2 regions of the Gordonia westfalica genome follow, and region 2 is predicted to be linked to the other one. Evidence: riboswitches for the same ligand, from Rfam matches in the RefSeq annotation. Region 2 holds a riboswitch; the other holds the start of a gene.

Region 1 (11,031 bases), 1.5 Mb from region 2:
TGAGTTCATGTCGAGTTCGGATTCGCACGGTCGGCGAGACCTCAACGGACGCGTCGTCGCGCAGGGGCGCCTGGCGCGTCTGCGGTCGAGGTTCTCGGGTGGGGCCGGCGGTGGGCCGCTGGCGCTCGACGACGAGGTGGTGGTGGTCGCCGGCTCCGACGACGACGCGATCGCGAGTTCGGTCGCCCTCGACGCGTCGTCGTGGCGGTCCGACGAAGAGGTGATCCTGCGTCACGACCTCGAGCTTCCCCCGGAGCGGGTGGCCGAGGCGGTCGCGGTGGCGGCGATCGACGGCTATGAGGTCGTCGGCGACGAACGGTGGGGATCACGGCCCGGGGCGGGCGATGACCGGCTCGAGGTACTCGTCCTGGCGCGCGTCCAGCTGCTCGACGCGATGCATCTGTCCCAGGAACGCTCCCGGATGGCGAGTCTGGGTTCCCGTCACGGCGGGATCGCTCGACGATGGTCTGTACTGCAGCGTCCGTCGGGTGCGGCGGGGCACTAGGCTCTGTGCCTGTGAGTACCGCACAATCCGCCTTCACCTGGCCGCAGATCCTCGGCAAGATCACCGATCGCATCGACCTCAGCGCCGAAGAGGCCGGCTGGGCGATGAACGAGATCATGACCGACAGTGCCAGCGGCGCGCAGATCGCCGCGTTCGGCGTCGGCGTGAAGATGAAGGGCGCCGCCTCCGGCGAGCTGGTCGGGCTGGCTCAGGCGATGCTCGACCACGCGACGCTCGTCGAGGTGAGTCGTCCGGCGGTCGACGTGGTCGGCACGGGTGGCGACCGTTCGCACACCGTGAACATCTCCACCATGACCTCGATCGTGATCGCGGCCGCCGGGGTGGCGGTCGTCAAACACGGAAACCGGGCGGCGTCGTCGAAGAGCGGTGGTGCCGACGTGCTCGAGGCGCTCGGGGTGGACATCACCCTGTCCGCCGACGCGGTCGCGCGGTGCGTCGACGAGCTCGGGATCGGGTTCTGCTTCGCGCCGGTGTTCCACCCGGCGTTCCGGTTCACGGGTCCGCCGCGAAAGGAGATCGGTATCCCGACGGTCTTCAACGTGCTCGGACCTCTGACGAACCCGGCGCGTCCGACTGCCGGCCTCATCGGCTGCGCGTTCGCCGACCTCGCCCCGGTTCTGGCGAGTGCCTTCGCCGACCGCGGGGGTTCGGCACTCGTGGTCCGCGGCGACGACGGACTCGACGAACTCACCACGACCACCACCTCCACGGTGTGGCAGGTCATCGGCGGTCAGGTCATTCAGCTCAGCATCGATCCGACCGATCTCGGGATCGCACGTGTCCAGCTGTCCGCACTGCAGGGTGGCGACGCGGTCGCCAATGCGGCCATCGCCCGTGAATTGTTCGCGGGCACAACGGGTCCCGTGCGCGACGCGGTGCTGCTCAACTCGGCCGGCGCGATTGTGGCGTTCGAACAGCAGGCCCCGATGACCTCCGCCGAGCTGACCGAGGCGCTCGGTGCCGCGAAGGACCGTGCCGCCGACGCCATCGACTCGGGCGCCGCGGCGACGCTGCTCGACCGCTGGGCGTCGCTGAGCACCCGGCTGGGGTCGGCGGCGGGGAACTAGTTCTCGCCGATGGAGAAGCCGCCCTCGACATCCGAGCTCGAGTAGCTGCGGAAGGCGATGTGGGTGGCGCTCTTGAGCACTCCGGGCAGGCGGTTGATCTGACCGGTCACCACTGACGCGATGTGTTCGTGGTCGCGGACGCGGATCTTCGCGATGAGGTCGACGTCGCCCGCGCAGGAGTACACCTCTTCGACGCCGGCGATGTCGGCCACGGCCTGAGCGGTCTCCGGGATCTGGTGGATGTCGGCCTGGATGAGGACGATGGCAGTGATCATGGCGCAAGCCTAGTTGCCACGAGCTCCCGGACCGGCGAGCGTGGTGCGGGCCGTGGCGTCCGGTGCACCGCCGACCGGGCGTCGGAGCGGGCGTCCCGTGCGGACTGTGACCAGCCGCGGCGTCGTTCGGCGCACCCGGCCGGCAGTGCCACCGGGTCGGTCGTGGACACGATCCGGGCCCCCGGCTCGGTCATCCACCGGTAGATCAGTGCGACTTCTTCCGCCGGTGCACCGCGCAGCGGACCCGGTGCGGGGACGACCGTCTCGGCCGCGGCGACGAGCGCGTCGACGACGGGCATGGGGGAGACGCCTCGGCGGGCGCGTCCCGCTGCGGCGAGCCGTCCGTGACGGACGACGGCGAAATGCCATCCGCGTTCGTCGTCGGGACGCGCGACGACGATCTCGGCGATCGCGCACAGGGCGGCCAGCCGCTGACACCGCGCCAGTGCGTCGATGGTCAGGGCGAGCCGGTCGCGGTGGCGCGCGGCGGTCTCGAACATCTGCGCCTCGGAGAGATCGGCGAGGCGCTCGGTGAGGGCGTCGAGGAGGTCGTCGGCCTCCCCGCGCATGAGGCGGCGGGCCGCGGTGACGTGCGGCAGATAGTCCGGGACGGCCTGGGGTTGCGATGCGGCGGCGTGGCATCCGCCGGGTTGCCGGGTGCCGTCGGGTGTCGGGCACCAGTGATAGCCGGTGGCGCCGAGGCGTTTGGCGCAGGTGCGCAGCCCGGCGGCCGCGGCGATCACGTCGGCGACGGTCGCCGCGTTGTTGCGGTTGCCCACCGGGCCGATGGATTCGTCGGTGGGGGTGCGGCTGACCTTGAGGCGTGGGAAGTGTTCCTCGGTCAGCGTGACCCACCATCCCTTGTGGGGCTGCGTCGAACGGCGGTTGTAGGCGGGCGCGTGCGCGGCCAGCAGCCGCAACTCCCGGACCGCCGCCTCCAGGGCGTGGGAACACTCGACGACGTCGACGCGCTCGGCGAGCAGGACCATCTCGGTGATGCGTCGCCGCGGATCGCTGCCGGAGAAATAGGAACGGACGCGGCGTCGTAGGTCGACGGCCGTGCCCACATAGAGGACCTCGTTCGACGGACCGCGGAAGAGATAGACACCCGGGCGGGCCGGGACGCGGTCGGCGAGATGGCGTTTGGCGCGCAGACGCGGATCGGTCCGCGGCAGATAAGAGGTGAGGTCCCCGACCGTCGCGATGCCCTGGTTCCCGACGCGTTCGAGAAGACGGTGGAACACCTCGACGGTTGCGCGGGCGTCGTCGAGCGCCCGGTGGGTCGGGCGGACCGAGACGTCGAAGAGGTCGGCGAGGGCGCTCAGTTTGACCGTCGGCGCCTCGTCGCGCGACAGGATGCGCCGGGCCATCGTCACCGTGCACAGGCTCAGGCTGAACGGCCAGTCGAGGTGGAGCCGGAGCGCGTTCTGCCGCAGGAACCCCATGTCGAAGCGGGCGTTGTGGGCGACCAGGATCGCCCCGCGGGCGAACTCGATGAATGCGGGCAGCACCGACTCGATGCGGGGGGCGTCGGTGACCATCGCCGTCGTGATCCCGGTGAGCGTGACGATCTGCGGCGGGATGGGGCGACCGGGATCGACCAGGGTGGCGAACTCGCCGATCACCTCGCCGCCCCGGATCTTCACCGCACCGATCTCGGTGATGCGGTCGCCCGAGTGGTCCGAGCCGGTGGTCTCGAGGTCGACGACCACGAGGGTGGTCTCGAACAGCGCCCGGTCGCTGAACTCGTTCGACGTCGGGACGCCATCGGTGGCCTGGTCGGCGGCCTCGAGGTCGGCGAAGGTCAGCTGTCCCTCGGTCTCCCGTCCGGTGGCTGCGCGGCCACCATCCATGCGCCTCACAGGCCGAACATTAGTTCGATGCACCGACAGGGCCGATGTGACACCCCGATCGATCGTTCTGTTTCTGCCGGGGGAGGGAGGGCGAGATGTTCTCCGACGTCGACTGTTACTCGTGTGACGCATGTGTCGAACACTGTGCGATCGAGTTTGTCGGTGGTGCCGCCTAGTCTCCACCTCGAAGTGAGAGATCGTCGCCGACGGCGGCGAAATCACTCCCCTGACCCGCCCGATCCGGGGCTCGAACGCCCCGGACGGCCAGATGAGATGGAGATCACACGATGCACGTCGACTGCGCTACCTGCCCGGCCCGCCCCGTCGCCTGTGACGGGTGCATGATGACGGTGCTTTTCGGTGGTCCGAACTGGGATGATGCACCTGTTGAAGGTGGAGCTTCGGTAACGGCGCAGGCCCTCGACGACGATGCGGAACTGGACCTCGCGATCGATGTCTTCCAGTCGGCTGCAATGGTCACCAGCAGCGCTGCACGATCTGCAAGAACGTCGAAAAGTGCACGTCAGGCACCGTTTCGCGTCATCGCCGGCACCGAGCTGCGGGCGGGCTGAAAATCAACTGCGATCTGCGTGTCCGTGCCCTAGTGGACACGGCGCCGTCGATTTCGTAACCTTTCTGAGACCTTTGCGGAGCGTCCCGCTTCAACAGAAGTGGTCCGCACAAGTCACCGCTCAATCGCCCTCGCGGGCGAACCGGGGAACCACCAACTTCGGGCAGCCCGGCCAGACGATGTCAGTACTGACAAGACCTGGTGACACTGTTCCGAATCGGGGTGAATCGCGTCAAAAGCGCTTGCGTGTCCTCCTGGGGGACGTCTGTGCCGAAAACGCGTAGGGCCACTCTTCCGGCCCGAACCCGACAGCTAACTCGGTCGGCGGTACAGGGAGAAACTGAAGGAGAACACGCTTCGTGCCCAAACATCGTTTGGAACAGCCCAATCGTGGGAGCAAGGTTGCCAAGAAGGCGGTGATCGCTGGATCGATCACGCTCGGTTCGCTCGCCGCTGCCGCCGGCCCTGCTCTTGCGGCCCCGGTCCACACCCCGCTCGGCACCTTCGAGATCCCGGCTCTGCCCGGTGAGCAGAAGGCACCCCAGGCGGCACCCGCGCCCAAGCCCGTCGCGAAGTCTCCGGCCGCCACGGTCGAGATCCCGAACGTCGGCCAGTTCACCATCCCTGGTATCGGTCAGAACCAGATCCCGGAGCAGTTCCGTCCGCACGGTGGCGCCCCGCTCGGGCAGCCCCAGCTGACCGCCGGTGAGAAGGCCGTCAAGGCCGCGGAGAGCAAGATCGGCTCGCCGTACTCCTACGGCTCGGCCGGCCCGAATGCCTTCGACTGCTCGGGCCTCGTCTACTGGTCCTACAAGCAGGCCGGTAAGACGGTCCCGCGTGACAGCTACGGCCAGCTCGGCGGCGGTCGCCCGGTCTCCTACAACGAGGCCAAGCCCGGCGACGTGATGATCTTCAACGGTGGCGGCCATGCCGGCATCTACGTCGGAAACGGACAGTTCGTGCACTCCTCGAACTACGGCACGCCGGTCAAGCGTGACGCTGTCAAGGAGTGGCAGCTCACCGGTATCCGGCGCTACTGATACCAACTGAACAAAGGGCATCAAGGATAGGGCGGGTCGCGAGCTTTGTGCGATCCGCCCGATCCAGTCCTGGGGTCCACCGGGGGGAACTTAGGGTGGTCCGCGGGGGAGTTACACAGCGGTAGAGGAGTGACCAGCACCGTGCTTTCCGGGGAGGGACAAGTGAACGCAACGCGGCTGCGCGCACGATCGGGTTCGATGATGCTCGCCGTCTGTCTACTGGCGGCGCTCGTGACCGTCGTCCCGCTGGCAACCGGTGGCTTCGGGCAGGCCCGGGCCGTGCCCGCGCGATCGGCCGATCAGCTTCTCGAGCGGTACAAACAGCTCGGCACCGAGGCCGAGAAGACCACCGAGGCGATGCACAACGCCAAGATCGAGTACGACAAGCAGCGCTCGATCGTGGCCGGGGCCAAGAAGGCCGCGATCGACGCCCAGCGGAAGCTCGACATCAGCCGTGAGCAGCTCGCCGCCTATCAGTCCAGGGTCGACGCGATCGTGCGTGCGAGCTACCAGGGTGCCCGCGTCAGCGGCCTGTATGCGGTGATGGTCAGCGACTCGCCGCAGGCCCTGCTCGACCAGATGTCGGGACTCGACATGATCTCCCGGCAGGCCGCGTCCGACCTGACCGCCATCAAGAAGGTCCGCGCCCGTACCGCGGTCGCCAAGAAGGACGCCGACCAGACTGCCCTCGCGGCGTCGGAGGCGGTCTCGCGCGCCGAACGAGTCCGCGGAAACCTCCAGACCAAGCAGGCCGACCTGCAGATGCAGGCGATCCAGATCCGCGCGATCTACCAGTCGATGACCGGCAAGCAGCTCGCCGCCCTGCGCGGCCCGAAGTTCGACTTCGACCCGCGGATCGTCCCCCGGGGCACCGCTGCCGCACTCGTCGCCGTCCAGGCTGCGCTGACCCGTATCGGTGATCCCTACGTGTGGGGCGCCACCGGGCCGAACTCGTTCGACTGCTCGGGTCTGATGGTGTGGGCCTACAAGCAGGCCGGCAAGACGCTTCCGCGTTCGAGCGAGGCCCAGCTGGCCGGGGGCAGCCCCGTGGCCCGTGGGGATCTCAAGCCCGGCGACCTCGTCATCTACTACCCAGATGCCCACCATGTGGGGATGTACGTCGGGGACGGCTACGTCATCCATGCGTCGACCTTCGGTGTCCCGGTCAAGGTCGTCCCGCTCGACGAGGCCGGTCCTTTCAACTCCGGCCGCCGGTTCTAGACTCCACCGGTGGTTTCACTCCGCGGGCGATGGCGCCCGACGCTCGCGTCCGCGGTGGTGCTGATCCTCGGTGTGGTCACGGGATGTGGCGGGCCGGATGCGTCGCCGGACGCCGGATCGGTCTCGAGTGCGTCCACGACGACGTCGACGACGCCGGCCAACGTCTACGAGCAGCAGCGGGCGGCGGGCGTGACGCGCCTGCTCGACGAGCTCACCGAGACGATCACGTCCGGGAATGTGCGTGAGGTCGGTGTGCTGCTCGACGACACGGCGACCCCGGCGTTCAAGAACAGATGGGTCACCGCCACCGCGAACTTCCGTCCCCGTGAGTTCTCGCGCGGCGAGTCCGACGGGCGTCTGCGGTTCGCCCACTTCGACTATCAGCTCGCTCCCACGGAGGAAGCAGAGACGCTGGTACCTGCTGATGTGCAAGGGCTTCTCGACGCGAAGGGGAGTTCGGATTCCTGGGTGGCGCCGGTGGAGCTGCGATATGCCCTCGGGGGCGAACGCGCACCGGGCGTGGACGAGTCCGAGGTCGTCGTCTCCACCCAGTTCGTGGTGGCCCGGTACGGCGACGAGTGGAAGCTCGTCGGCGACGCGGAGGCGCTCGGCGGCGAGCCGACACCGACACAGCTGTGGGAACTGCCCGCACTCTCGGTCACCGATGTGGCCACCGCCGGCGGGACCTCGGTGATCGCCTCGTACCCTCGCACCGCCCAGACGGTCGCGAATCTGCGTCGGCTGCTGCCCGACGCCGTGGACGCGGTCAGCGCCTTCTGGGGCGACTCGTGGGATCGACGCGCCGTGGTGGTGGCGACGTCGAAGCCGAACGAGTTCGAAGAGCTGGTGATCCAGGGGCGCGGGGTGACCGGGACCGCGGCCGCGGCCACCGTCTACAACCGCGTGGACTATCCGCGACGCACCGCGACGGGTCAGCGGGTCGTCTTCACGCCGGCCGCCGACGACCTGGCCGCGCCGACGCTCGCCGTCGTGCTGCGCCACGAACTCACCCATGTCGCCGCCCGGGCCCAGACGGCGCTCGACGCCCCGTTGTGGATCACCGAGGGCGTCGCCGAGTTCGTCGGTCGCAAGGGCACGTACACGCGCTTCGCCGACGCCGCGCCCGATCTGACCGAGGCGATCCGGGCCGGGGACGTGCCCGCCGGCCTGCCCGACGCCGCCGCCTTCGCGATGGACGGAGCGACGTCCGAGGTCGCCTATCAGAGCGCGTGGTCGATGGCCGCGTACGTCGCCGATCGCTATGACGAGGCGCGTCTGAAGAGGCTCTATCTCGGGGTCGCGGCCACCGCCGATCCGGCTCGCCAGGACGCTGCCATCCGGGCCGCGCTCGGAGTCGATCGGAGCGAACTGGTGGCCGGTTGGGGACGATGGCTCGACGGACAGGTCCGCTGATGGCACGAACTCTGTTGATCACCAACGACTTTCCGCCCCGGCCGGGCGGAATCCAGTCGTACCTGCAGAATCTGGTGGATCTGCTGCCGCCGGAGGACATCGTCGTCTACGCGCCGCGCTGGCGGGGCCGCTCGCACGCCGACTTCGATGCCGAGGTGCCGTACCGGGTGTATCGCCATCGCACGACGCTGATGCTGCCGACGCCGTTCGTCGCGCGTCGTGCGGCCGACATCGTTCGGCGCGAACAGATCTCGACGGTCTGGTTCGGTGCGGCGGCACCGCTGGCCGTCCTGGCGCCCGCGATGCGGCGCGCCGGTGCGCAACGCATCCTGGCGAGTACTCACGGCCACGAGGTCGGTTGGTCGATGCTGCCGGGCGCGCGCCAGGTGCTCGGGCACATCGGGCGTCACACCGACGTGATCACCTTCGTCAGCCGGTACACCCGGGGCCGATTCGCCTCGGCCTTCGGCGCGCATGCCGCTCTCGAGTATCTGCCACCCGGTGTCGATGTCACCCGCTTCGCGCCCGATCCGGTTCTCCGACAAAAGTTCCGGGATCGACACGAGTTGGGGGACCGGCCCACCATCCTGTGTCTGTCACGGCTGGTGCCGCGCAAGGGGCAGGACGTGCTGATCCGGGCGCTGCCGTTGATCCGCCGCACGATCCCCGACGCCGTGCTCGTCGTCGTCGGCGGTGGTCCGTATGCGGAGAAGCTGCACGCCCTGGCGGCCGAGGTCGGCATCGAGGATCAGGTGATCTTCACCGGATCTGTTCCGGCCGAAGAACTCTCGGCGTACCACAACATCGCGGACGTCTTCGCGATGCCGTCTCGTACCCGCGGCGGCGGACTCGACGTCGAGGGCCTCGGGATCGTCTATCTCGAGGCGTCGGCCACCGGCGTGCCCGTGGTCGCCGGCCTCTCGGGTGGTGCGCCGGAGACGGTGGTGGAGGGGGTCACCGGGACGACGGTCGACGGTACCGACGTCGACGCCGTCGCCATGGCGATCCTGTCGATCCTGGGCGACCGCGCCGCGGCCGCCGAGATGGGCGCGGCGGGAAGACGTTTCGTCGTGGAGAACTGGCAGTGGAGTCAGATGGCGGCTCGGCTGCGCCAATTGCTCTGAGCCCGGCGTCGAAAAGCGTCCCTGGAAACCACCCCCGGTTCCGCCCCGCGTCGAAGAACGCCCCTGGAAACCACCCTGGACAGCGCCGCCGGCGTCGCATCGGACGCGGCGCCGCGCTCGAGGGTGGTTCTGAGGGGCGGTTTCCGGGCTGGGGCGGAAATCAGGGGCGGGTTTCGCGAGCAGTTTTCGACGCGGGGCGGAAATCAGGGGCGCTTCTCGGCGGGGGGAGCGATGCTCGGTACGTGACCGCCTACCCCTGGGTCGAGACCCGTACCACGATCTTCCCTCGCACGTGACCGGACTGGCTGCGCTCGTGGGCCCCGGAAGCGTCGGTCAGGTCGAACACCTCGGCGATCTCCGGCACGAGTTCGCCGGCGTCGCCGAGCCGGGCCAGCTCGGCCAGGTCCGCGGAGTCGGGACGCACCCACACGTACTGGCCCCCGAACTCGTCACGCGCCCGGGCATCGATGATGGAGGCAACGGTGCCGCCGTCGCGCAACACGTCCGGCACCGAGTCGAGGGCGTCACCACCGACATAGTCGAGGACGACGTCGACGCCGGCGGGTTCGATCGCACGTACCCGATCGGCCAGGCCGTCCCCATATGTGATGGGCTCGGCGCCGAGGGCCCGGAGATAGTCGTGATTGGATTCCGACGCGGTGCCGATCACTCGGGCGCCCAGCGCCCGCGCGACCTGCACCGCGAACGACCCGACGCCGCCCGCGGCAGCGTGGATCAGCACCGTGTGACCCGACTGCACGCCCGCCCGACGAATGGTCTGGTACGCCGTCAATCCGGCGAGCGGGACGGCCGCAGCCTCCTCGAACGACCAGCTGGACGGCTTGTGGGCGAGTGTGCGGACCGGGGCGGCAACGAAGTCGGCGAACGTGCCGCCGGCGACTTCCCCGCCGACGACGTCTTTGCGGACGTAGCCGAACACCTCGTCGCCGACCTGGAATTCCGGCGTGTCCAAGCCGACCTGCTCGACCACCCCCGCGACATCCCACCCCGGGATCACCGGGAACACGGTGTCCATGATCTCGGCCAGGTGACCCTCTCGGACCTTCCAGTCCACCGGGTTGACGCTCGAGGCGCGTACTCGGATCAGTACGGAATCGGGGCCGACCTTCGGGGTGGGGAGATCGGTGACCTGCAGGACATCAGGGCCGCCGAAGCGGCTGTAGGTGATTGCTCGCATGGTGGCACCAACGGGTGCCGGGGCGGATTGATTCCGAACCCGCCCCCGGGGCTCACTTCTGGTAGATCGCCTCGATGTCGACGGAGAATTTCTCCACGACCACGTTGCGCTTGACCTTGAGGGTCGGCGTCATCTCGCCGGTCTCCTCGGTGAAGTCCGACGGCAGGATGCGGAACTTCTTGATCGCCTCGGCGCTCGACACGGTCTTGTTGGCGGAGTCGATGGCCGACTGGACCTCGGCGCGGAGGTCGGCGTCGTCGATGAGGTCGGCGACCGAGGCCGACTCCGGCTTGTTGTTGCGTTCCTTCCACGCCGGGAAGGCCTCCGGGTCGACGGTGATGAGCGCGGCCACGAACGGCTTCGCATCGCCGACGACCATCGCCTGCGAGATCAGGGCGTGGGCGCGGATGACGTCCTCGAGACCGGCGGGGGAGACGTTCTTGCCGCCCGCGGTAACGATGAGTTCCTTCTTGCGGCCGGTGATCGTGATGAAACCGTCGGCGTCGACGGTGCCGAGGTCGCCGGTGTGGAACCAGCCGTCGACGATCGCGCCCGCGGTCGCCTCCGGGTTCTGCCAGTACTCTTTGAACACGACGCCGCCCTTGAGCAGGATCTCGCCGTCCTCGCCGAGGCGGACGGAGTTGCCCGACAACGGCTTTCCGACGGTGCCGATCTTCCAGGCCGACGGGGTGTTCACGCTGAACGCGGCCGTCGTCTCGGTCAGGCCGTAGCCCTCGAACACG
Region 2 (11,031 bases):
ACGGCCGTGGAGTTCCTCCGCGCGGGCGATCGCGGCGTGGACACTCGCGTCGTCGGACAGGTCGAGGGCGACCGCGTCGGCGGTGCCGCCGGTGCTGCGGATCTCGTCGACGATCCGGTCGAGGGCATCGACGCCGCGTGCGCCCAGCACGACCGAGGCGCCCTCGTCGGCGAACAGGTGCGCTGCGGCAGCGCCGATCCCGCGGCTGGCGCCGCTGATGAAGATGACCTTGCCGGTGAGCAGGCCGATGGGCTGGGTGGGACGGATGTCGGTGTTGTGGGTCATGGCATCCAGCGTGGTCGCGGCGTGCGAGCTCAGGCAGGCACAGCTTGTACTACTCTCCGACGGCCGCGAGCACGCACACTCGACGTATGGACAAGCACGGACTCGCCTCGTTTCTCCGGAGCCGTCGTGAGCGATTGCGGCCGGAGGACGTCGGTCTGCCGACAGGTAGCCGACGACGGACTCCCGGGCTGCGGCGGGAGGAGGTCGCGGTGCTCGCACACATCTCGACCGAGTACTACGTGCGGCTCGAGCAGGGCCGCGCGCCCCGGCCGTCGGCGGAGGTGCTCGTCGGCATCGCCGGCGCGCTGCTGCTCACCGGGGAGGAGTCCGACCACCTGCACATGCTCGCCGGAACAGCCCCACTCCGCACTGCACTCCACCGACGTGACGTGCGTCCGAGCATCGTCGCGTTGCTGGGCCGCGTGCCGCAGACCGCGGGATTCGTGATGTCGGCGATCTTCGAGGTCCTCGCGTGGAACGAACTGGCCGCCGCACTGATGGAGGACTTCACCGATCTCGGCCCGACCGAACGCAACCTCGCGCGTCGGGCGTTCCTCGCCGACGACGCGGCGGCGTCGCTGTACGGCATTTCCGACGGCGCCGAGTTCCGGCACCACGTCGTCGCCAGGTTGCGGCTCGCAGCGACCCGCTATCCCTCGGATCCGGCGGTCGTCGGCCTGATCGAGGATCTCCGCGGAGGCAGCGCACAGTTCGCTCGACTGTGGGATCAGCACGACGTCGCGGCCGCGCCGACGCTCCGCAAGAGCCTGCAGCATCCCGTCGTCGGAAAGATCACGGTCGACTGCGATTCGCTGGAACTCGCCGAACGCGATCAGCATCTTGTTCTCTACAGTGCCCCGGCGGGTTCCGCGGACGCCGAGGCACTCGCCCTGCTGCAGGTTCTCGGATCAGACGTCGCGGAGATGAGGGAAGCCACCTGAGAATTGGAAAAGGGCCCCGCACGGATCGCTCATCGTGCGGGGCCCTTCGTCTGTGGCCCTCTGTGGTGCTCCGGATCGGTGTCCGGGCTACCCACAGATCAGGGGTTGGGCAGCAGGTGCTTGTTGTCGTTGAACAGCTTGATCTGCTCGGGACTCAGCGAGACACCGCTGCTCTTGGCGGCGTTCCAGAGGTTCTTGACCTCGGGGCTCACACCGGCGTCGGTGAGGGCCGAGGAAACCTGGTTGGCGACATCGTCGGTGCTCTTGGCCTCAGGGGCCTTGACGAAGCTGAAGCTGCCGTTGCCGTCCTGGAGCTTCTTGAGGATCGGGGCGGGAGCCTCGCTCGGCGCGGTGCGCGGGGTGTGACCCGACAGTCCGACACCACAGGTGGGCCATGCGCCCTTGCCCTGCGACGCGAGGACGCGCTCGGCGACGACGATCTGCTCTTCGCGGGTGGCCTGCTCGGCGGTCGGGGCGAACTCGCCGCCGCCGTGGCCGCTCCAGGTGCTCGGCGAGAACTGCAGGCCGCCGTGGTAGCCGTTGCCGGTGTTGATGGCCCAGTTACCGCCGGACTCACACTGGGCGACCTTGTTCCATTCCGCGTCGGTCGCGGCGTTCGCGGTACCGGTGCCGAGGAGGGCTGCTCCGCCACCGAGGACGGCGCCGGTGAGGGCGACCTTGGTGATGGTCTTGGTGGTCGAGCTGGTCGTCTGCTTGCGGTGACGTCCGGACATAGATCGAATTCCTCTCTCCACGCGCCTACGAAGTCAGCTGTCGGGTTCGAGCGAGAGGTTGCTCGGCCCCAGTGCGTCACCATGATTTGTTAATCATGGTTCTGCGCCTGGGACTTAACCCCGAGGACACCGTGTTTGGTGCCCGGTCTCAGGGGATGAGGGTGGGTCCCCCGTCCTCGCTCCTAGATTTCGTGCGGTCGTACCCTCCGGCGGAGCGAGGCTCGGCGCGGCCGGCGGGACGTATGTTCTGTTTCCTTACCGTGACCTTCGAGAAGGTCGCTTCGTACAGTACGTCGTTCGATCGGCCGATTCACCTGCTTGTACGCAACTGATTTTTTCGCCAGAACCTGGTCTCCCGACCAACATTCGGCGTCATCGCAGTTCATCGGGCCGGATGCGCTCCCGTGGCCATCTCGTTATCGGGCCGTTATGTGATAAAGGTCACAAGGCGACTGTGGTGTCAGCCACCGGCGAACGGGGGGAGGACGTCGAGTGTCGAGCAGATGCCGAGCTGTAGTGAACGGTCGGTGAAGGCCGTTTCGTCGCGGAGATAAGAGCAGCGCTTCAGGACCTTCGCCAATTCGGGGTTGCCGGCGGACAGCGTCGACTCGAGGTCTCCGAGGGTGGCCGCGGGCTGGATGTCGACGACGCGCGCCTCGGTGCCGGCGGCGGCGCGAGCCGCGGCGAAGAAGCGGACGGTGAGGTTCATCGGAGCAGAGCCTATCCGCCGATGGCGGACATGGGCCGGGACGGCTGCTGGAAGCCGGCGACGTTCACCTCGTGCCCGGGCGCCTTCTGCCACATGTCGGTGCGCCACAGCGCCGCGATAGCGGCGTCGACCTCGTCGTCGGGCAGGGATCGCAGCGCGCTGCGCAGATCGGTTTCCGACGACGCGAACAGGCAGTTTCGCAGCGATCCGTCGGCGGTGAGCCGGGTGCGGTCGCAGTCGCCGCAGAACGGGCGGGTGACCGAGGCGATCACGCCGACCCTGGCCGGGCCCCGCGCGGTCCGATGGCCGTCGACGATCCACGTGGCCGCCGGGGCGCTGCCGCGCGGCGCCGGATCGTCGAGCAGCGTGAACCGCGTGCGCAGGGTCGCGAGGATCTCGTCGGCGGTCACCATGCGGGCGCGCTGCCAGGCGTGATCGGCGTCGAGCGGCATCTGTTCGATGATGCGCAGCTCGTAGCCGTGTTCCAGGCAGTAGGCGAGCAGGTCGACGACGGCGTCGAGGTCGGCGCGGTCGGGGATCACGGCGTTGACCTTGACGGGGTCGAGACCCGCGCTCTTGGCGGCGGCGAGACCCGCCAGCACGTCGTCGAGCCGGTCGCGCCGGGTGATCTCGGCGAAGCGTTCCCGGTCGACGGTGTCGAGGGAGATGTTGATGCGGTTGAGTCCGGCGTCGACGAGTCCGTCGATCCGGCGGGTGAGTCCCAGCCCGTTGGTGGTCATCGCGATCTCGGGCCGCTGCGGTAGCGCGGAGACGGCCGCGATGATCTGCTCCAGGTCGCGCCGCAGCAGCGGCTCACCGCCGGTGAAGCGGATGCGTTCGATGCCGAGGTCCCGGACGGCGACGGTCAGCACGCGGATCAGCTCGTCGGTGCTCAGCACCGCGTCGGCGGGCATCCAGTCGAGTCCCTCGGCCGGCATGCAATAGGTACAGCGCAGGTTGCACCGGTCGGTCACCGAGACCCGCAGGTCCTTCGCGACGCGGCCGAAGGTGTCGCGAAGAGGGCCGTGGGTGGGTACATCGGATGGCGCCTCGGCCGAGAGCGGCCGCGGCGTGGGGATTCCGAGACCGACCGTGCTCATGCTGACCTGCGGATCACGTGGCGTTCGGGGCCTTGCGGGCCTCGAGAGCACGGAAGGTGCTCGCGTGGAACACCAGTGGTTCGACGCCGGGATCGGCACGGAGGGTCTTGATCTCGAGCAGTACGACGGTGTGATCGCCGGCCTGGATCTCGTTGTGGATGGTGCAGGAGAGGTGAGCGGCAGCGTCCGGGACGAAGACCGCCCCGGCGTCGGTGCTCAGCGGCGTGATGCCGTCGAACCGGCGTTCCGACGGCCCGGCGAGCTGCTTGCACACATCGATCTGGTCGCCGGCGAAGACGCTGACCCCGATGGCCGGCGCGGTGCGGATCTGCGGCCACGTCGTCGACGTGTTCTGGACGCACACCGACACCAGCGGCGGGTCGAGCGAGACGGTCGTGAAGGAACTCGCCGCCATTCCGATCAATGTGGTCGAATCTCCCTCACCCCATAGGCAACACACCGCCACGACGCCGGACGGGAAGCAACTGAACGCCTCCCGGAGGGCCTTGGCGTCGGAGACGGGAGCAAGTTCTGGGGTGGTGTCGATGGTCGCTGTCACGGGTCCTCACCTGGCTCGGCGTCCGGCACGGAGTGCGTACACCAGGCCGAGGAGAAAACCCAGGGGCGCGCACATTGTCAGCAGGTAGACGATGGTCGGGGCGGTGTCGCCGTCGGTGACGACCGGGGTCACGAACAGAGCCACGAGAGCGATCAGCCCGATCGCGAAGATCACCATGGCCACGTGCAGCAACCGCGGGGACGTCGTCTTCTGCATGCTCCTACGGTAGTGCACACTCCGGCACGACGATGCCGCACGAGGGTTGTGACGACGTGCGGCACGGTAATGGTGTGACCGCGGGGTGCTGCGTTGGCTACGATGGGGCGCAGCAGGCGCCTTGCATCCGTCTGGGCCCATACGGTCTATCCGCCGTGGGGCTGCGATGGGTCACGGCGTCTTTTGTTGTGACAGGCAGATCTGGGAAAGATCACGACGTACAGATGAGGGTGAGCACAGTGCCGACCGGCAAGGTGAAGTGGTACGACGCGGAGAAGGGCTTCGGCTTCCTCGCTCAGGAGAGCGGCGAGGACGTCTACGTCCGTTCGTCTGCGCTGCCCGAAGGGGTGGAGGCCCTCAAGCCCGGGCAGCGTGTGGAGTTCGGCATGGCTGCCGGTCGCCGCGGCCCGCAGGCGCTGAGCGTCAAGGTTCTCGACCCCGCGCCGAGCGTGTCCAAGAACGTGCGCGAGGCCGCCCGCAAGGACGTCAAGAAGCACACCCCCGACGAGCTGCACGGCATGGTCGCCGATCTGATCACCCTGCTCGAGGGCAAGGTGCAGCCGGACCTGCGCAAGGGGCGTTACCCCGACCGCAAGACCGCGCAGCGCATCTCAGAGGTCGTGCGCGCGGTCGCACGCGAGCTCGAGAGCTGACGCTCGCCCGGGCGGCCCGCAGTGTCAGCCGGACCCGGATGAACTCCGAGAACCGCCCGGTCCTGATGACCGGGCGGTTTCTCATTCTGCGGGTGCGGTCTCGACGGCCAGCTCGCCACGGGGGAGCAGCTCGTCGTTCTGGTCCAGTCGCGCGGACGCCGGGACCACGGTGACACCGAGCAGGACCCGGTCGGGCGTCGACTTGAGCGTCATCGAGTACCTCTCACCGGGGGTGGTGTGTTTGTACTCGACCTCGTCGGCGAGATTGTCGGGGGTCCGGTAGACGGCGAGAAGGTTCCACAGTCCGTCCGCGATCTCGCTCGAGACCGTCAGCATGACGGTGGTCCCCACGGGGACCGGCACCTTGGCCGTCGGTCGCTTGGCGGTGAACTCCGGATCGCAACTCGTCAGCATCAGGTTGCACCACCAGCGCGGCTCGATCGTGTGCAACTGGTCGCCGACCGCGAGGTGCAGATAGGGCTCGTGGTTTTTGTCGTCGTCGCGGGTCAGGAAGAACACCGAGGTGCCGACGACCGCCACGAAAACCACCACGACGATCGCGATGATCGAAAGTGCCTTCTTCTCACCACTGCTGATCACGGTCGGCGATGTCCTGTCTGGTCGGGGGAGTTGCGGTCACCGTGAGGTCGGTCACCGGAGTTCGGGAAAGGCGCCGTCGACGGCATGCGCGCGGTGGACGGTCGCTGGGAGTGCGGCCGGGTCGGCGCCGATCCCGGGCCGGTCCGGCGGGACTGCGGCGAGGCGTCGTCGGAGCCGACGGCCCGGAAGGCGACGGTCGGGGCGGCGTGATCGGGGCGTCGACCACCGAGGCCCGGCACCAGCGACGACCCGCGGGTCGTCATCACCGTCTGGAGCAGGCCGAGTCCGAGGAGAATCGCGACGACGGTGAACCCGATCCACAGGGTCGGCGGCAACAGCACGCCGAGCGAGGCACCGAACACCCACGACAGCTGGAGAACGGTCTCCGAGCGGCCGAAGGCGGAGGCGCGCGATTCGTCGGGCAGGTCGTCCTGGATCGACGAATCGAGGCACACCTTGCCGATCGCGCTGGTCCCCGAGGCGACGAGCGCGGCCACCGCGGCGGCGGCGATGTTGCCGAAGATCGCCGCGAGGACCGCGACGACAAAGCAGGCGGCGGTCGACCACACGATGATGTTCGGCGGGTTCTTCAGCTCCAGTCGTGTGCCGACGCCGTTGCCGACCATGTTGCCCACACCCGCCGCGGCACCGACGGCGCCGAGCAGGAGCAGCTGCGTCCAGTCCGAGGCGTCGCCCTGCTGTGCCTTGGCGTAGAAGGCGATGAACAGCGTCAGGAAGCCGGTGAGGATGCGGATCGTGCCGTTGCCCCAGAGGCCGGCCACCACTGTGCGTCCGAGCGGCTGCCGCATCTTGGCGGCGAGCATCTTCGCGCCCTCACGGGCACCGGACGGCTCGTGTTCGTGGACGGTCGAACGGGCCGGTTCACCGTGGTAGGTCAGCGTCGTCGGGATCTCGCCCTCGGTCGACTCGACCCACGACGGGATACGCATGCACAGGTAGGCGCCGGCCGCGGCGACGATCGCCAGCCACACCATGGCCCCCGGCAGGTGCAGCGGCAGCAGTTTGCCGAGCAGCATCTCGACGAGCGCGGCCACCGCGCCGCCGACGATGGTGCCGCCGATCAGACCGAAGGTGGTCAGGCGGGAGTTGACGCGCGGCAGGTCGATGGTCGGGGGCACCACGCGCGGGGTGACCGCCGATTTGAGCACGCCGAAGGATTTCGACAACACCAGCAGACCCAGCGCGCACGGGTAGAGCACCCACGGGTCGTATTCGAGTTGCTGTGTGGCGTCGTTCCACTGGACGTTCGCCATGATCAGCAGTGCCAGCACGACGCGCAGGCCGAAGGTCGTGGCCATCGCGATGCGACGCCCGCGCTGGAGTCGGTCGAGCAGTGGACCGATCAGCGGGGCGATGAGCGCGAACGGGGCGATCGTCAGTGCCAGGTACAGGGCGACGTTGGTCTTGGATTCACCCGACGCGGCTGCGAAGAACAGGGTGTTGGCCAGCGCGACGGCCATCGCGGCGTCGGCGGCGAAGTTCGCGATCACCGGCAGGGTGAGTGCGGTGAGGCCGGACTGGTCGGCGCCGTCGGCGGTCGCGGCCCGGTGGATCTTGCCGATGCCCTTGCTCGTCAGCTCGCGGCTACGCATCGCGGCGACGCGCATCACGGTGAGTTTCTTGGGCGTTCGCGGCCCGTGTTCGGTGGGCATCGCCCGGGTCGCCGACTCGTCGTGAGGTGGCTGACCTCGGTCGTCGAGCGGCGGCAGGTGCGGATTGTGCGTGGGCGGGGGCAGGTAGGCGTTGCGGCCGGGGCCCGGGCCGGGAGGCGGTCCCCAGCCGGGTGCGGGCCGGCGTCCCCGCATCTGGCGGGTCTCGTCGGCCGGGTAGTTCGCCGACCCGGGGTGCTGTGCGGCGCGACGGCCGCGATCGTCGGTCGGCGGTTGAGGATGCCGGCTCGCAGGACCCCTGGGGGCCCCGCGCCCATCGTCGTGTCGGGAACTCCGTGGGATCACGCCCACGATTGTTCCTCATCTCGTGCCGGTGCCGCTTGAAGCGGGTCGTTGTGTGGCACACGTCGGCGGTATTGCACACTGGAACCGTGACTGACGTAAGGGACGGCGGACGACTGGTGGCGGCCGTCGACATCGCACGAGCCGCGCTGGTCGACGAAGGACAGCAGCCCGGCAAGCATCGGCGCAGCGTCGCCGAGGGCGAGTGGGCTGCCGCGCACTACTTCGACGCCGAGCTCGCAGGCTATCGCGGATGGCAGTGGTGCGTCGTGCTCGCGGGTTCCCCGGGCAGCGACGAGATCACCCTCAGCGAGGTCGTGCTGCTGCCGGGTGACGACTCGCTGCTGGCCCCGCCGTGGGTGCCGTGGGTCGAGCGTGTCGCCGCGGGCGATCTCGCGCCCGGTGATCTGCTGGCCGCCGACCCCGACGATCCGCGTCTGGTGCCCAACCAGATCGACACCAAGGACGAGTTCCGCTTCGACTCCGAGTCCGAGGACCCCGACGACATCGGACAGGTCGCCGGCGAGATCGGCCTGGGTCGACGCCGACTGCTGAGCTACGAAGGACGCGCCGACGCCGCGCAGCGCTGGTACGACGGCGACTTCGGCCCGTCGTCGGAGATGGCCCAGGCCGCCCCGTTCTCCTGCTACACCTGTGGTTTCTACGTGCCCCTCGCGGGTGCGTTGCGTGCCGGGTTCGGTGCCTGCACCAACGAGTACGCGGCCGACGGTCGTGTGGTCTCCGCCGAATACGGCTGCGGTGCACACTCCGACGTCGCGGCTCCCAAGGGCGAGGGTTCACCCGCGTACGACGCCTACGACGACGGCGCGCTCGAGGTCATCACCATCACCCGGGACGCCGAACCGGCGAACTCCTGAACGACACACCACCACACATGAGCGCCGACCCGTTCGGCACCGCCGCACTGCGGTCGTCGACGCTCGACGCCTGGGTGGCCTCGCCGACGCGTCTCGCCGAGGATGCGGCCGCCGAGTCGGATCTGGTGACGGTCGGATACCGCGACCGGTTGCTCACCGAACTGGCCGCCAACGCTGCCGATGCCGCCGCCGAGGCGGGGATGGCCGGGGAGCTCGCCGTCTGGGTGGCCGACGGGGAGTTGCACGTCGCGAACACCGGTGCGCCGCTGACTGCCGAGGGCGTGCGGTCGCTGGCCGCGCTCCGGGTCTCGGCGAAGACGCCCGCCGACGGCCGGATCGGACGGTTCGGAGTCGGATTCACCGCCACCGCAACGGTCGCCGACCGCGTCGAGGTCCGTTCGCGCACCGGGTCGATCGTCTTCGACCGTGCCCTCGCCGAGGATGCTGTGCGCGCGGCCGGACTCTCGGGTGACACCGTTCCGGTCCTGCGACTCGTGTGGCCGTCGGATGTCGGGCCGGCCGAGGGTTTCGACACCGAGGTGGTCCTGAGCCTGCGCGAGCCGTCGGGGCCGCTGATCGAGGCGATGCTCGCCCAGGCTCCCGATCTCGTGGTCGAACTGGCTGCGCTGCAACGGATCACGGTCGACGGTGTGGAGATCACGGTCGAGCGGTCCGCGGGGCCGGAGGTCGAGGACGACGAGGCCTCGTCGGCGATCGTCACCGTGTCCGTGGGCGGCGCCGGCTCTCCGTCGGCTTCTTCGTCGACGCAGCGCTGGCTCGAGGTGACGCGTGGCGGTACGCGCTGGCTCGTCGACGCCGACGGCGGTCCTGCACCCGATCACGACGTGCTGCGCGCACCCACGCCCACCGACATCGAACTGAGCCTGCCGTGCCGGTGCATCACCGATCTCGCGCTCACCCCCGACCGTCGGCATCTCCATCCGCGGGCCGAGATCGCCGATGCCGCAGTCGGTTACGTTGACCTTCTGCTCCTCCTCGACCCGGTGCGTCGTGTGCAGCTGGTGCCGGAGCTGCACCTCGCGCGGAATCGCGACGACGCCAGGTTGATCGAGGCGGTGCGCGAGCAGCTTCGTGACGTCGCGTGGCTGCCGTCGGCCGACGGTGGGGCACTGCTGCCGTCGCGGTCCGTCGTCCTCATCGGGCTCACCGACCGCCTGGCCGAGATCCTCTCCGAACACTTCGCCGACCTCGTCCACCCCGATATCTCACTCGCCCAACACCTTCCGACGCTGGGGCGGCTGGGAGTCGAGGAACTGGGGCTGGCAGCGCTGGCCGAACGACTCGGCGGACTGCAGCACGAACCGTCCTGGTGGCACGACCTGTACGAGGCGCTCGCGCCTCTCGTGTCGACGGGGCGCGAGGTCGAGGAGCTCGGTGCGTTGCCGATCCCACGGTCCGACGGCCGCATGTCGGTCGGGGTCCGCGGCCTGTTCGTGAGCGATCGCATCGCGACGCCGATGCGGTGGATCCCGACCGTGCACCCCGACGCTCGGCACCCCCTGCTCGAACGTCTTGGTGTGCAGGAACTCTCCGCCACCGACGCGCTGGCCGACCCGGCGCTGCGGGTGTTGATCGAGGACATCGACCTCGACGGTTCCGATGACGACGGGCTCGCCGCCGAGATCTGCGCGGTGCTGCGTGCCGATCCCGATGCCGCGGTTCCGCCCTGGCTGGCCACCCTGCCGCTGCTCGACACCGACGGCGAACTCCGTCCCGCCGATGAACTGCTTCTACCCGACAGCCCGCTCTTGTCCGTGCTCGTCGACGATCACCCGTTCGGCGTCGTCGACGACGAGGTCGTATCCGAGTGCGGTGCAGACGAGTTGCGGCGCCTGGGTGTCGGGTGGGGTTTCCTCACCGTCACCGACGAGTTGCCGGTCGGTCCCGACCACGACCTCCCCGACGAGGAGGACTGGTGGGACACGCTGCCCGATGCGCCCGAAAAGCTCACGGCGGTACGCGATCTCGACCTCATCGACGACCGGTCCTGGCCCGATGCGCTGACCATGATGGTGACCGACGAGGACATCGCGCCGCTGCTGTCGGACCGGGACGGGTACACCGCCTGGTGGCTGCGTCGGCACGCCGAGGTCGACGGTTTGCTGCTGGGGGAGTATCGCGCACCGTCGGATGAGATCCTCGCCGGGATCATCGACCCCCTCGACCATCCGCACGCCGACGCGCTGGTCGGTGCGCTTGCCCGTCTGGAACCCGACACCGCCGACGACGCCGCGCTGCTGCTGACCCGCCTCGGCGACCCCGATCGGGACATCTCCGCCGGTGCCGCGGTGGTGGTGCACGCCGCGGTGGTCGCGGCGTGCCGTCGGGGCGCCCTCGATCCGGCGGATGTCGAAGTGCCCGA

Evidence for each region. A riboswitch is a leader RNA that binds a small molecule or an ion and turns the genes downstream of it on or off. The one in region 2 is predicted to bind cyclic di-AMP.
Region 1: it holds a riboswitch for cyclic di-AMP, as region 2 does, so the genes downstream of both, BLU62_RS10290 (C40 family peptidase) here and BLU62_RS17015 (transglycosylase family protein) in region 2, are expected to answer to the same signal.

The regions. Positions count from the first base shown of each region.
Region 1 covers NZ_FNLM01000034.1:1,080,646-1,091,676, reverse strand. The annotation lists gene BLU62_RS10315 (hypothetical protein) at 8-505, shown strand; gene trpD (anthranilate phosphoribosyltransferase) at 517-1,593, shown strand; gene BLU62_RS10305 (Lrp/AsnC family transcriptional regulator) at 1,590-1,868, opposite strand; gene BLU62_RS10300 (DEDD exonuclease domain-containing protein) at 1,865-3,721, opposite strand; gene BLU62_RS10295 (hypothetical protein) at 4,063-4,293, shown strand; cyclic di-AMP (ydaO/yuaA leader) riboswitch at 4,401-4,634, shown strand; gene BLU62_RS10290 (C40 family peptidase) at 4,652-5,332, shown strand; gene BLU62_RS10285 (C40 family peptidase) at 5,534-6,553, shown strand; gene BLU62_RS10280 (hypothetical protein) at 6,563-7,966, shown strand; gene BLU62_RS10275 (glycosyltransferase family 4 protein) at 7,966-9,090, shown strand; gene BLU62_RS10270 (NADP-dependent oxidoreductase) at 9,341-10,288, opposite strand; gene BLU62_RS10265 (AMP-dependent synthetase/ligase) at 10,341-11,031, opposite strand, start outside.
Region 2 covers NZ_FNLM01000034.1:2,541,789-2,552,819, reverse strand. The annotation lists gene BLU62_RS17025 (SDR family NAD(P)-dependent oxidoreductase) at 1-285, opposite strand, end outside; gene BLU62_RS17020 (helix-turn-helix domain-containing protein) at 372-1,226, shown strand; gene BLU62_RS17015 (transglycosylase family protein) at 1,325-1,960, opposite strand; cyclic di-AMP (ydaO/yuaA leader) riboswitch at 1,967-2,166, opposite strand; gene BLU62_RS17010 (ubiquitin family protein) at 2,421-2,669, opposite strand; gene moaA (GTP 3',8-cyclase MoaA) at 2,681-3,769, opposite strand; gene BLU62_RS17000 (flavin reductase family protein) at 3,783-4,328, opposite strand; gene BLU62_RS16995 (hypothetical protein) at 4,335-4,544, opposite strand; gene BLU62_RS16990 (cold-shock protein) at 4,784-5,197, shown strand; gene BLU62_RS16985 (DUF2771 family protein) at 5,279-5,797, opposite strand; gene BLU62_RS16980 (MFS transporter) at 5,794-7,773, opposite strand; gene BLU62_RS16975 (DUF3027 domain-containing protein) at 7,860-8,648, shown strand; gene BLU62_RS16970 (sacsin N-terminal ATP-binding-like domain-containing protein) at 8,666-11,031, shown strand, end outside.